Regions from separate parts of the Shewanella yunxiaonensis genome, predicted to be linked through region 2. Evidence: predicted binding sites of a transcription regulator. Region 2 holds the regulator's gene; each other region holds the start of a gene.
The links. The regulator sigma-54, encoded in region 2, starts transcription at its own class of promoters, with help from an activator protein. The targets are predictions, from matches to a motif close to GTTGGCACGNNNNTNGNNT.
Positions count from the first base shown of each region.

Region 1 (2,206 bases), 590 kb from region 2:
TTTCAGGTGGATTCCGATGGCAACTCTGCATCAGTCAGCTTAAGTACCACTAAACCAGTACAGATCCCTGATACCGCTGGCAGCCCGCAAGCCACTCAAAATGTATCCATGAGTATGAACTTGAATTCAAACTCCACTGCGTTAGATCCGGCAGCGTTTGATCCAACGGATTCATCCACATTTAATAACTCAACCGCGGTAACTATCTATGACTCGTTGGGTGAGTCACACACATTGACCTCCTACTTCGTTAAACCTCAGGATGGTGCTTACACCGGTGAAAGTAACTGGGTGGTCTATTATGCCGTGGATGGCCAGCAGGTTAATCTGGACAGCGCTGCGGGTACTTATCAAATGGATACTACGGGTGATGGCAGTCCAGACAGCACAGGCACAGCTCAAACCACGGGTGGCTGGACTGGCGCCGTCCTGACTTTTGACGCCACCGGTGCTTATAAAGGTTCTAGCCCCGCCACGATCACGACTCAACAGCTAGGCATCTCTGGTGCTAATGTACTCAGTGCGGCGGCTGAAGGTTCGCAGCAGATTTCCATCGGGTTCAATCAACCGACACAATACGCTGAGAGCTTTAGTACGACGGAGTTAACTCAAGACGGTATTACTGTGGGGCGCTTAACTAACGTCGAAGTGGGCAGTGATGGTCTGATCTCGGCGAAATACAGTAATGGTTCCACCGTCCCGTTAGCAAGAGTTGCATTGGCGCGTTTTTCCAATGAGCAGGGGCTGACTCAAGTCGGGAATACGTCTTGGAAAGCCAGTCTGGAGTCTGGTGAAGCGCTGGCGGGTGAAGCCAATAGCGGTGTGTTTGGTGCGATTAAATCTTCTTATCTGGAAAGCTCAAACGTCGACCTGACAACTGAGCTGGTAGACTTGATTTCTGCACAGCGTAATTTCCAGGCAAACTCTCGAACACTGGAAGTGAATAATACGCTGCAACAGACCGTATTACAGATCCGTTAAGTTCTCTCTCCGAGCGGTAACTGTATTGTCGTGAGCGGCAATACTTTGCCGCTCACCTTTTTGCGCTGCGCCAATAAACTGTTTTTCTTCTTTTTTACCTCGCAAAATCCCAATCTTTTAGTGGCATGAAGTTTGCTTTGTTCAGCATAAGCTCAATTTTTGACGGAGCAATGGGTGGACAAATTTCTCTACATCGCGATGACGGGTGCCAAGCAAAATATGGATGCTTTGGCGGTCAGGGCAAACAATTTAGCTAACGCAAATACTGATGGCTTCAAAGCCGATATGGAGCAAGCGCGGGCGATGCAAGCGTTTGGAGAGGGATTGCCAACCAGAGTATTCGCGATGACGGAATTGCCGTCTTCCGATTTTAAGTCTGGCCCTATTCAGACCACCGGTCGCAATCTTGATATCGCGGTGAAGGATCAAGGTTGGATAGCGGTACAGGCTGATGATGGTAGCGAAGCGTATACCCGGGCGGGCAGCCTGAATATTGACGTTAATGGCATGCTGCGCAATAGCAGCGGTCATTTGGTGATGGGGCAGAATGGTCCAATCAACATTCCTTTGCCGGTTCAAAAACTTGATATTGCAACTGATGGAACGATCTCGGTCACCCCACAGGGGGCGACGCCGGAAGTCAAAGAGAATGTTGGTCAAATCAAGCTGACGAATCCCGGAAATCAAAATTTGATGCGTGGCGAAGATGGTCTGTTCCGTACCTTAAGTGGTCAGCCTGCCGCCGCAGATCCGGCTGTGAGCGTGGTGAGTGGCGCGGTTGAAGGCAGTAACGTCAACCCGATAGAAGAGATGGTTAGTATGATCAGTTTGCAGCGCCAATTTGAACTGCAAGTAAAAATGATGAAAACGGCAGAGGAAAACGACAAGTCATCTGCCGCTTTGGTTCGCATTAGCTAGGAGTAACGATTATGCATCCCGCTTTATGGATCAGTAAGACTGGCCTTGATGCCCAGCAGACCGATATATCGGTGATTTCTAACAACATCGCTAATGCGAGCACCGTCGGCTACAAGAAAGGGCGGGCAGTGTTTGAAGATCTGTTGTACCAAACCGTGAATCAGGCAGGGGGCATCAGTGCCGCCAACACTAAGTTGCCTAACGGGCTGAATCTGGGCGCGGGTACCAAAGTGGTAGCCACCCAGAAGATCTTCTCCCAAGGCAATATGGAAACTACGGATAACTCGATGGATTTGATGATCCAGGG
Region 1 is NZ_CP073587.1:1,099,863-1,102,068, forward strand. Features, by position in the region: gene flgE (flagellar hook protein FlgE) at 1-981, shown strand, start outside; gene flgF (flagellar basal-body rod protein FlgF) at 1,156-1,899, shown strand; gene flgG (flagellar basal-body rod protein FlgG) at 1,911-2,206, shown strand, end outside.
Region 1: flgF (flagellar basal-body rod protein FlgF) is a predicted target of sigma-54. The motif match lies at 1,101-1,119, and genes of this name have one in related genera.

Region 2 (2,206 bases):
GAGTATTTTGTCAGCTTTTCTTTGTATTTAATGACCTGACGATCCAATTTATCAATTAGAGCGTCGATGGCAGCGTACATATCGGTGTGTTCTGCGGTGCCGTGCACCTCTCCACCATTCAGATGTAGCTTGGCTTCGACTCGTTGTATTGCTTTCTCAACATTGAGTACGACGTGCACATTATTGATCTGTTCGAAATGGCGTTCAAGTTTTGCAAATTTACTCTCCACATAGCTGCGCAACGAGTCGGTGATCTCAATATGATGGCCTGCCAGGTTGATTTGCATAGGGTGTCCTCCATAGGGGTACTGTGGAATTACAAACTCTTACGCTGATTCGATGGTGGGATCATCATGGCTTCGCGGTATTTGGCGATGGTTCGGCGTGCCACGTTAATTCCCTGCTCAGCCAGCAACTGTGCCATTTTGCTGTCGCTGAGCGGCTTTTTCTGGTTCTCCGCGGCCACCAGTTTTTTGATAAAGGCGCGGATTGCCGTCGATGAACATTCGCCACCGTCTTCAGTACCGACGTGGCTGGAAAAGAAATATTTTAGCTCAAATATACCGCGTGGCGTATGCATGTATTTCTGCGTTGTCACTCGGGAAATTGTCGATTCGTGCATATCAACGGCTTCGGCAATATCATTGAGCACCATCGGTTTCATGGCTTCTTCGCCATATTCAAAGAATCCCTGCTGAAACTGTACAATGCAGTTAGCCACCTTTAGTAGTGTTTCATTGCGGCTTTCCAGACTCTTGATAAACCATTTGGCTTCTTGCAGGTGTCCGCGGATAAACTGGCTGTCGGATTGGCTCCGCGCACTGCGGGCCATAGCGGCATATTGCTGATTAATACTGAGTTTGGGCATGCAGTCTGGGTTGAGTTCTACCACCCAGCGACCATTTTTCTTCCACACGCTGACATCTGGGATCACGTACTCGTCATCCTGAGGCTGCACTAATAGTCCGGGACGTGGATTAAGCGATTGGATCAAACTAATCGCGTCACGCAGATCTTCTTCTCTCAAACGGGTCTTGCGCATCAGTGTGCGATAATCTTTGGCAGCGATCAGGTCAAGATGCTGTTCCAGCAGCATAATGGCGTTTTCGAGATGCGGGGTGTCATCACTATATTGCGACAGCTGGATCAGCAAACATTCACGCAGATCCCGTGCAGCGACACCGACAGGATCGAAGTGTTGGATGCGTTTCAATACCGCTTCTACTTCTTCTAGCTCGATTTCCGGATTGCCCATAGCATCCAGAATATCCTCCGTGGTTTGCGTCAGATATCCTTGATCATCAATCGCTTCGATAATTGCAGTGGCGATTGCTGCATCAGTTTCTGAGAACGGTGTCAGGTTCTTCTGCCATTCCAGGTGTTCATGCAAACCTTCAGAAGTTTCTCCCTGAAATGGGGTATCGTCATCACGGATAGGACCACTGGACATAGCCGGAGCGGCAGTAAAAACCTCATCCCAGGTAGTATCCATTGGCAGCTCTTCAGGGAGTGCCTGGCTAGTGAGTGCATCCGAGGTTTCTACCGTCGAACTATCTTCGATATGTTCGCTCGGCTCCGGTGCCTCTAAATTGTTATCGATATCATGATTGCTGTCGGTGCTTTGGTTGTCTTCATTCACTTCCAGCAGCGGGTTTGCTTCTAAGGCTTCTTGAATTTCCTGTTGTAACTCCAGCGACGACAGCTGCAGCAAACGTATTGCCTGCTGCAGTTGAGGTGTCATGGTCAGCTGTTGACCCAGTTTGAGCTGGAGTGACGTTTTCATGTTACCGCTTACCCCTACATCTTATAACTTTATAAAAATTCTAGTAATTACAGACTTTAACGTTTTAAAGCTGTAAGCGCTCCCGGTGTTTACTATAGCTTGAATTGTTCACCCAAGTACACAGCACGGACTTGTTGGTTGTCGAGGATCTCGGCAGGGGTGCCTTCGGCGATCAGTTGTCCGTGGCTGACAATGTATGCATGTTCACAAACATCAAGTGTTTCACGCACGTTATGATCCGTAATCAGCACACCCAGTCCACGTGACCGCAATTGTTCAATAATTTTTTTAATATCAATAACGGAGATGGGGTCTACGCCAGCAAAGGGTTCATCCAACAGAATGAATTTCGGGTCTGCGGCCAAGGCTCTGGCAATCTCTACACGCCGGCGCTCACCTCCCGAAAGTGACATCCCCATGCTG
Region 2 is NZ_CP073587.1:506,408-508,613, forward strand. Features, by position in the region: gene hpf (ribosome hibernation promoting factor) at 1-287, opposite strand, end outside; gene KDN34_RS02345 (RNA polymerase factor sigma-54) at 317-1,783, opposite strand; gene lptB (LPS export ABC transporter ATP-binding protein) at 1,876-2,206, opposite strand, start outside.

Region 3 (2,206 bases), 1.2 Mb from region 2:
AACTGTCATGATGCAATGACACTGATGTTAAAAGAGATCAGATTGAAAATCCCATTTGATTTGCCAGAAACAACCATTTGTGGCGGCGACTGCCGAGGTTGTTCCAAAAAAATGTTGGAATTATTAGATACAGAAGCCAGTTACTGGGAGTCCATGATTGACCAACAAGTTCCAACCTTGGCAGATTTGAAAAATTTGCAGTTATTAGCGCTACGCACTTTTAAAATACTGCATCGTAATCACTTAGTTTAAGTTAACACTCACCATACTTTCTGACATATCGCGGCAACATAGATTCATTTCCTAATAAGCCGCCCTGATGAATATACATAATCGGCCGCTGCGGATGTTGTCGTTTATAATTAAGCAGCATTAACCAGCCCAATGGATCGTATAAAAGCTCAAAGGTTATTCCCGTTTTATTTAATTGTTGCCAAATCTGATAGAACTCTCGATAGAGTTTGCCGAAATGATATTTTTTTGTCGGCGTAATTACGCTGGGATAGCATCTGCGGTCGTCAGATAAACCAGCAAATTGCTGCAATAAATAATGGTCACCGCCAACCACGGCACAGGTCAACACTTCGATATCACTGTTAATTTCATGAAAATACTTGGCTAAATATAATGCCGTTGTACCGGTTCCCGAGGGTAAGAAAACTTTTAAACCTTCAACTTTTTGTTGTTCTGACCATTGTTGAATTTCCTGTGCTAATAGTCTTACGCCATATTCGGCTGCACGGCAGCGGCCGCCCTCCGGCACGAATAAGGTATTGGTGGTGCCAGCTAATACCTGTTGTGCTAAATATTGTTCCATAGACAAGCCAGACAACTGATTGGCAACCGCTAAGATCTCTGCGCCCAACAATCGAGCCGCACGATAATTACCAAGTGGACGTTGTACTAACCACTGCGGCAGATGATCCACATAAAAGTGTAACTGCCAACCTTTGAGTTTTGCTAACGCCGCCATTGAGTATAAAGAATTGGCCTGCGCCGAACCGTACCCAATAAGCAGTTGGATATCAGGGAAATCGTGGTCGAGAAAATAACGAAATTTTCTGGCCTTATTGCCGCTGAATTCAGGGTGCAGCAAGTCATCTCGCTTCACATAGAAATCATAACCATCAAACTCGATATGTTGTACCGGCGTCTGAGCCAGCAAAGATGGGGTTATTAGCATAAATAACAAACAGATTTTTCTTGCCATCATTGTAAGATGATGCCGCGATCAACACCATAGTAACCAAAAGCCTAATTATTGGTGAATTTCGCCAATCGAACAAAATGCGAGTATAGAATATTATTAAATTCAATATCTTAAATTTTGGCATATTTATCGCTAAGCCTACCATCAGATATTTTAAATAATAATGAGGCGAGTAAAAATGGCCGTTTTGCGATTTATCTTTAATGTAGCCTGGTTCGTATTAGGTGGCTTTGTGATGGGGCTAGCCTGGTGGTTTGCGGGACTGATTTGTTTTATCAGCATTATTGGTATTCCCTTCGGCAGAGCCTGTTTTGTCATTGGTGAAATGACCTTTTGGCCTTTTGGTCAGGAGCAAGTTAGCCGTGACGAGCTATACGGACGAGAAGATATTGGTACCGGGCCACTTGGGCTGATTGGCAACATTGTGTGGTTTATTCTGTTCGGCATCTGGTTAGCTATTGGTCATATTGCACATGCATTAGGGTGCTTTATCACCATCATCGGCATCCCCTTTGGCATTCAGCACCTGAAACTGGCGCTATTAAGCCTTACCCCTATCGGCAAAACAGTCGTTGCCGCACGTTAATGCTTTGATGGCCCACCACAGACTTGGGGGCCATATTCGTCGGCAGGCGTAGCAACCTTAAAATTATATTAATTTACTGATAATAAAGGTAATTATTTTGTTCCATAAGGTCTTTTTCACTTCCTTCACCAATCGTCACGATTTATGATCCTGACATGTCCTTACATTTCATAAGGCAGTTTAAAGGGAGTTGAAAATGAAATACCAAGCATTGATGTTGGCGTTATCAGCCATCATCGGCAACCAGGTAGCCAATGCGGCTGAACCCATTGAGATCATTCAGCCGGTGAAAATTACCGACCCAGATAAAGTAGAACTGGGCAAAATGTTGTACTTTGAACCCCGACTATCAAAATCAGGATTTATTTCTTGTAACTCCTGCCACAATCTTTCCACAGGTGGTGTGGATG
Region 3 is NZ_CP073587.1:1,656,411-1,658,616, reverse strand. Features, by position in the region: gene KDN34_RS07610 (hypothetical protein) at 43-252, shown strand; gene KDN34_RS07605 (pyridoxal-phosphate dependent enzyme) at 254-1,213, opposite strand; gene KDN34_RS07600 (YccF domain-containing protein) at 1,389-1,796, shown strand; gene KDN34_RS07595 (cytochrome-c peroxidase) at 1,993-2,206, shown strand, end outside.
Region 3: KDN34_RS07600 (YccF domain-containing protein) is a predicted target of sigma-54. The motif match lies at 1,327-1,345, and genes of this name have one in related genera.

Region 4 (2,206 bases), 590 kb from region 2:
ACGACTTTATTGCTAAATTCAATCCAGACGAATTGGCAGCCGCAGTTGATAAACATCTAACTTTGTCATGATTTACTAACCGTGCCGATGATATAAAGAGTGTTGATAGTGACTTGTGTTGTCTGTGATGCTGCGGTATAACGCGGCGTCTTACCGGTATTAGCTGTCGCTCAGTACCAACAAGTTTTATAAAATGGGATATCAAGGTGCCAGATAAATCTCTTGCAGAAACCGAGTACAATCAGTTCCGGCTGTTCTTGGAACAACACAGTGGTATTGTGCTGGGTGAAAATAAGCAATATCTGGTGCGCAGTAGACTCGCGCCGTTGATGGGCAAATATGGGCTGCCGTCATTATCAGAAGTGGTGAAGCAGTCCATGCGTCCCACTGAGAGACAGTTACGGGCTGAAGTTATTGATGCCATGACTACCAACGAAACCCTCTGGTTCCGTGACCGTTATCCCTTTGAATTGTTGCCAAACAATATCTTGCCGCAGTTTGCCAGACTCGGAAGGCCCCTCAAAATCTGGTCGGCGGCCTGTTCTTCTGGACAGGAGCCTTATTCCTTGGCAATGACCATTCTTGAATATCAGCAACGTCGTCCGGGTGGATTACCTGGAAGTGCTTCAATCCTGGCAACGGATTTATCACCTTCAATGCTGGAGCGTTGTAAGAACGCGGAATATGACAGCCTGGCATTGGGGAGAGGCTTATCTGACGAGCGTAAACGTCAGTTTTTTGATGCTTTACCAAGTGGCAATATGCGAGTGAAAGACAATGTCAGGCGTTTGGTCAGCTTCAGAGCGCATAATCTCCTGGAAAGCTATACCTTGCTCGGTAAGTTCGACATTATCTTTTGCCGAAATGTTTTGATCTATTTTGCTCCTGAAGCCAAGGCAAAAATCCTGCGGCAATTTGCTGCCGCCCTGAACCCCAAAGGCATCCTGTTTTTGGGTGCGTCAGAGTCTATTGCGGGTTTATCTGATGAGTTTGATATGATTCGCTGCAATCCAGGGATCTATTACCAACGTAAAATCTGATATTAATTTATTGATTTTAAACAATATAAAAATGCCAGCTAAAAAGCTGGCATTTTTATTGCTGCTGTTTCACTCGTTGGGGTTTATCAGACACATATAGCCTGCTATATGGCACATAGTTTGCTTGCACATAAAAACTATCCATTGAGAGGCGGTTTTATGGCGATCAGTTTTGATAAGGCTCTGGGCGTTCATCAATACACCCTGGGGATCCGTGCACAGCGTGCGGAAGTGCTATCCAGTAATATCGCCAATGCTGATACTCCCAACTATAAAGCCAGAGATGTGGATTTTAATGCGGCATTGCAGAGTGCCATGGGAAAACGGCAAGGCATGCAAATGGCGGCTACTTCCGAAAAGCATTTTGATATGAAGTCATTGGTCCAGGAAAACGTCAGGTTCCGCGTGCCAGATCAACCTGACACCGGTGATGGAAATACCGTAGACATGCAGGAAGAACAACAGGCGTTTATGCAAAATGCGTTGGAATATCAAATGTCTCTCGGGTTTCTTGATGGTAAGTTTTCCGGCATGAAAAAGGCGATAAGAGGAGACTGATCATGGGGCTATTCAATATTTTTAATATTGCCGGTTCTGGCATGTCTGCCCAGTCTGTGCGGTTGAATACCACTGCCAGCAACATCGCCAACGCGGATTCGGTGTCCAGTAGTGTGGATACCACCTATAAAGCCCGGCACCCAGTATTTGAAGCCGAGCTGGCGAAGGCGACCAATGGGCAGCAGCAACAAGATGGTTATTCGGTCAAGGTATCGGGGATTGTAGAGAGCGATAAGCCGCTGGTGAAGGAATATGCGCCTGATCACCCGTTAGCCGATGCCGATGGCTACATATATAAACCCAATGTCAACGTGGTAGAGGAGATGGCAGATATGATCTCTGCATCGCGCTCCTACCAGATGAATGTTCAGGTAGCTGATGCTACCAAGTCCATGCTGCAGCAAACGCTGCAGTTAGGTAAATGATAGGAGATAGGCCGTGAGTACTATCGGTTCGGTGACATCTTCAACAACTGATACTTCCAGTACCAGTTCAACCAGCAACAATCAGTCCTTAACACAGGCAGATTTCTTTTCGTTGCTGAGTACTCAGTTGTCAATGCAGGATCCTTCAAATCCCGTAGACAATGACCAGATGATTTCGCAGAT
Region 4 is NZ_CP073587.1:1,096,720-1,098,925, forward strand. Features, by position in the region: gene KDN34_RS05125 (chemotaxis protein CheV) at 1-71, shown strand, start outside; gene KDN34_RS05130 (CheR family methyltransferase) at 201-1,040, shown strand; gene flgB (flagellar basal body rod protein FlgB) at 1,200-1,598, shown strand; gene flgC (flagellar basal body rod protein FlgC) at 1,601-2,023, shown strand; gene KDN34_RS05145 (flagellar hook assembly protein FlgD) at 2,046-2,206, shown strand, end outside.
Region 4: flgB (flagellar basal body rod protein FlgB) is a predicted target of sigma-54. The motif match lies at 1,148-1,166, and genes of this name have one in related genera.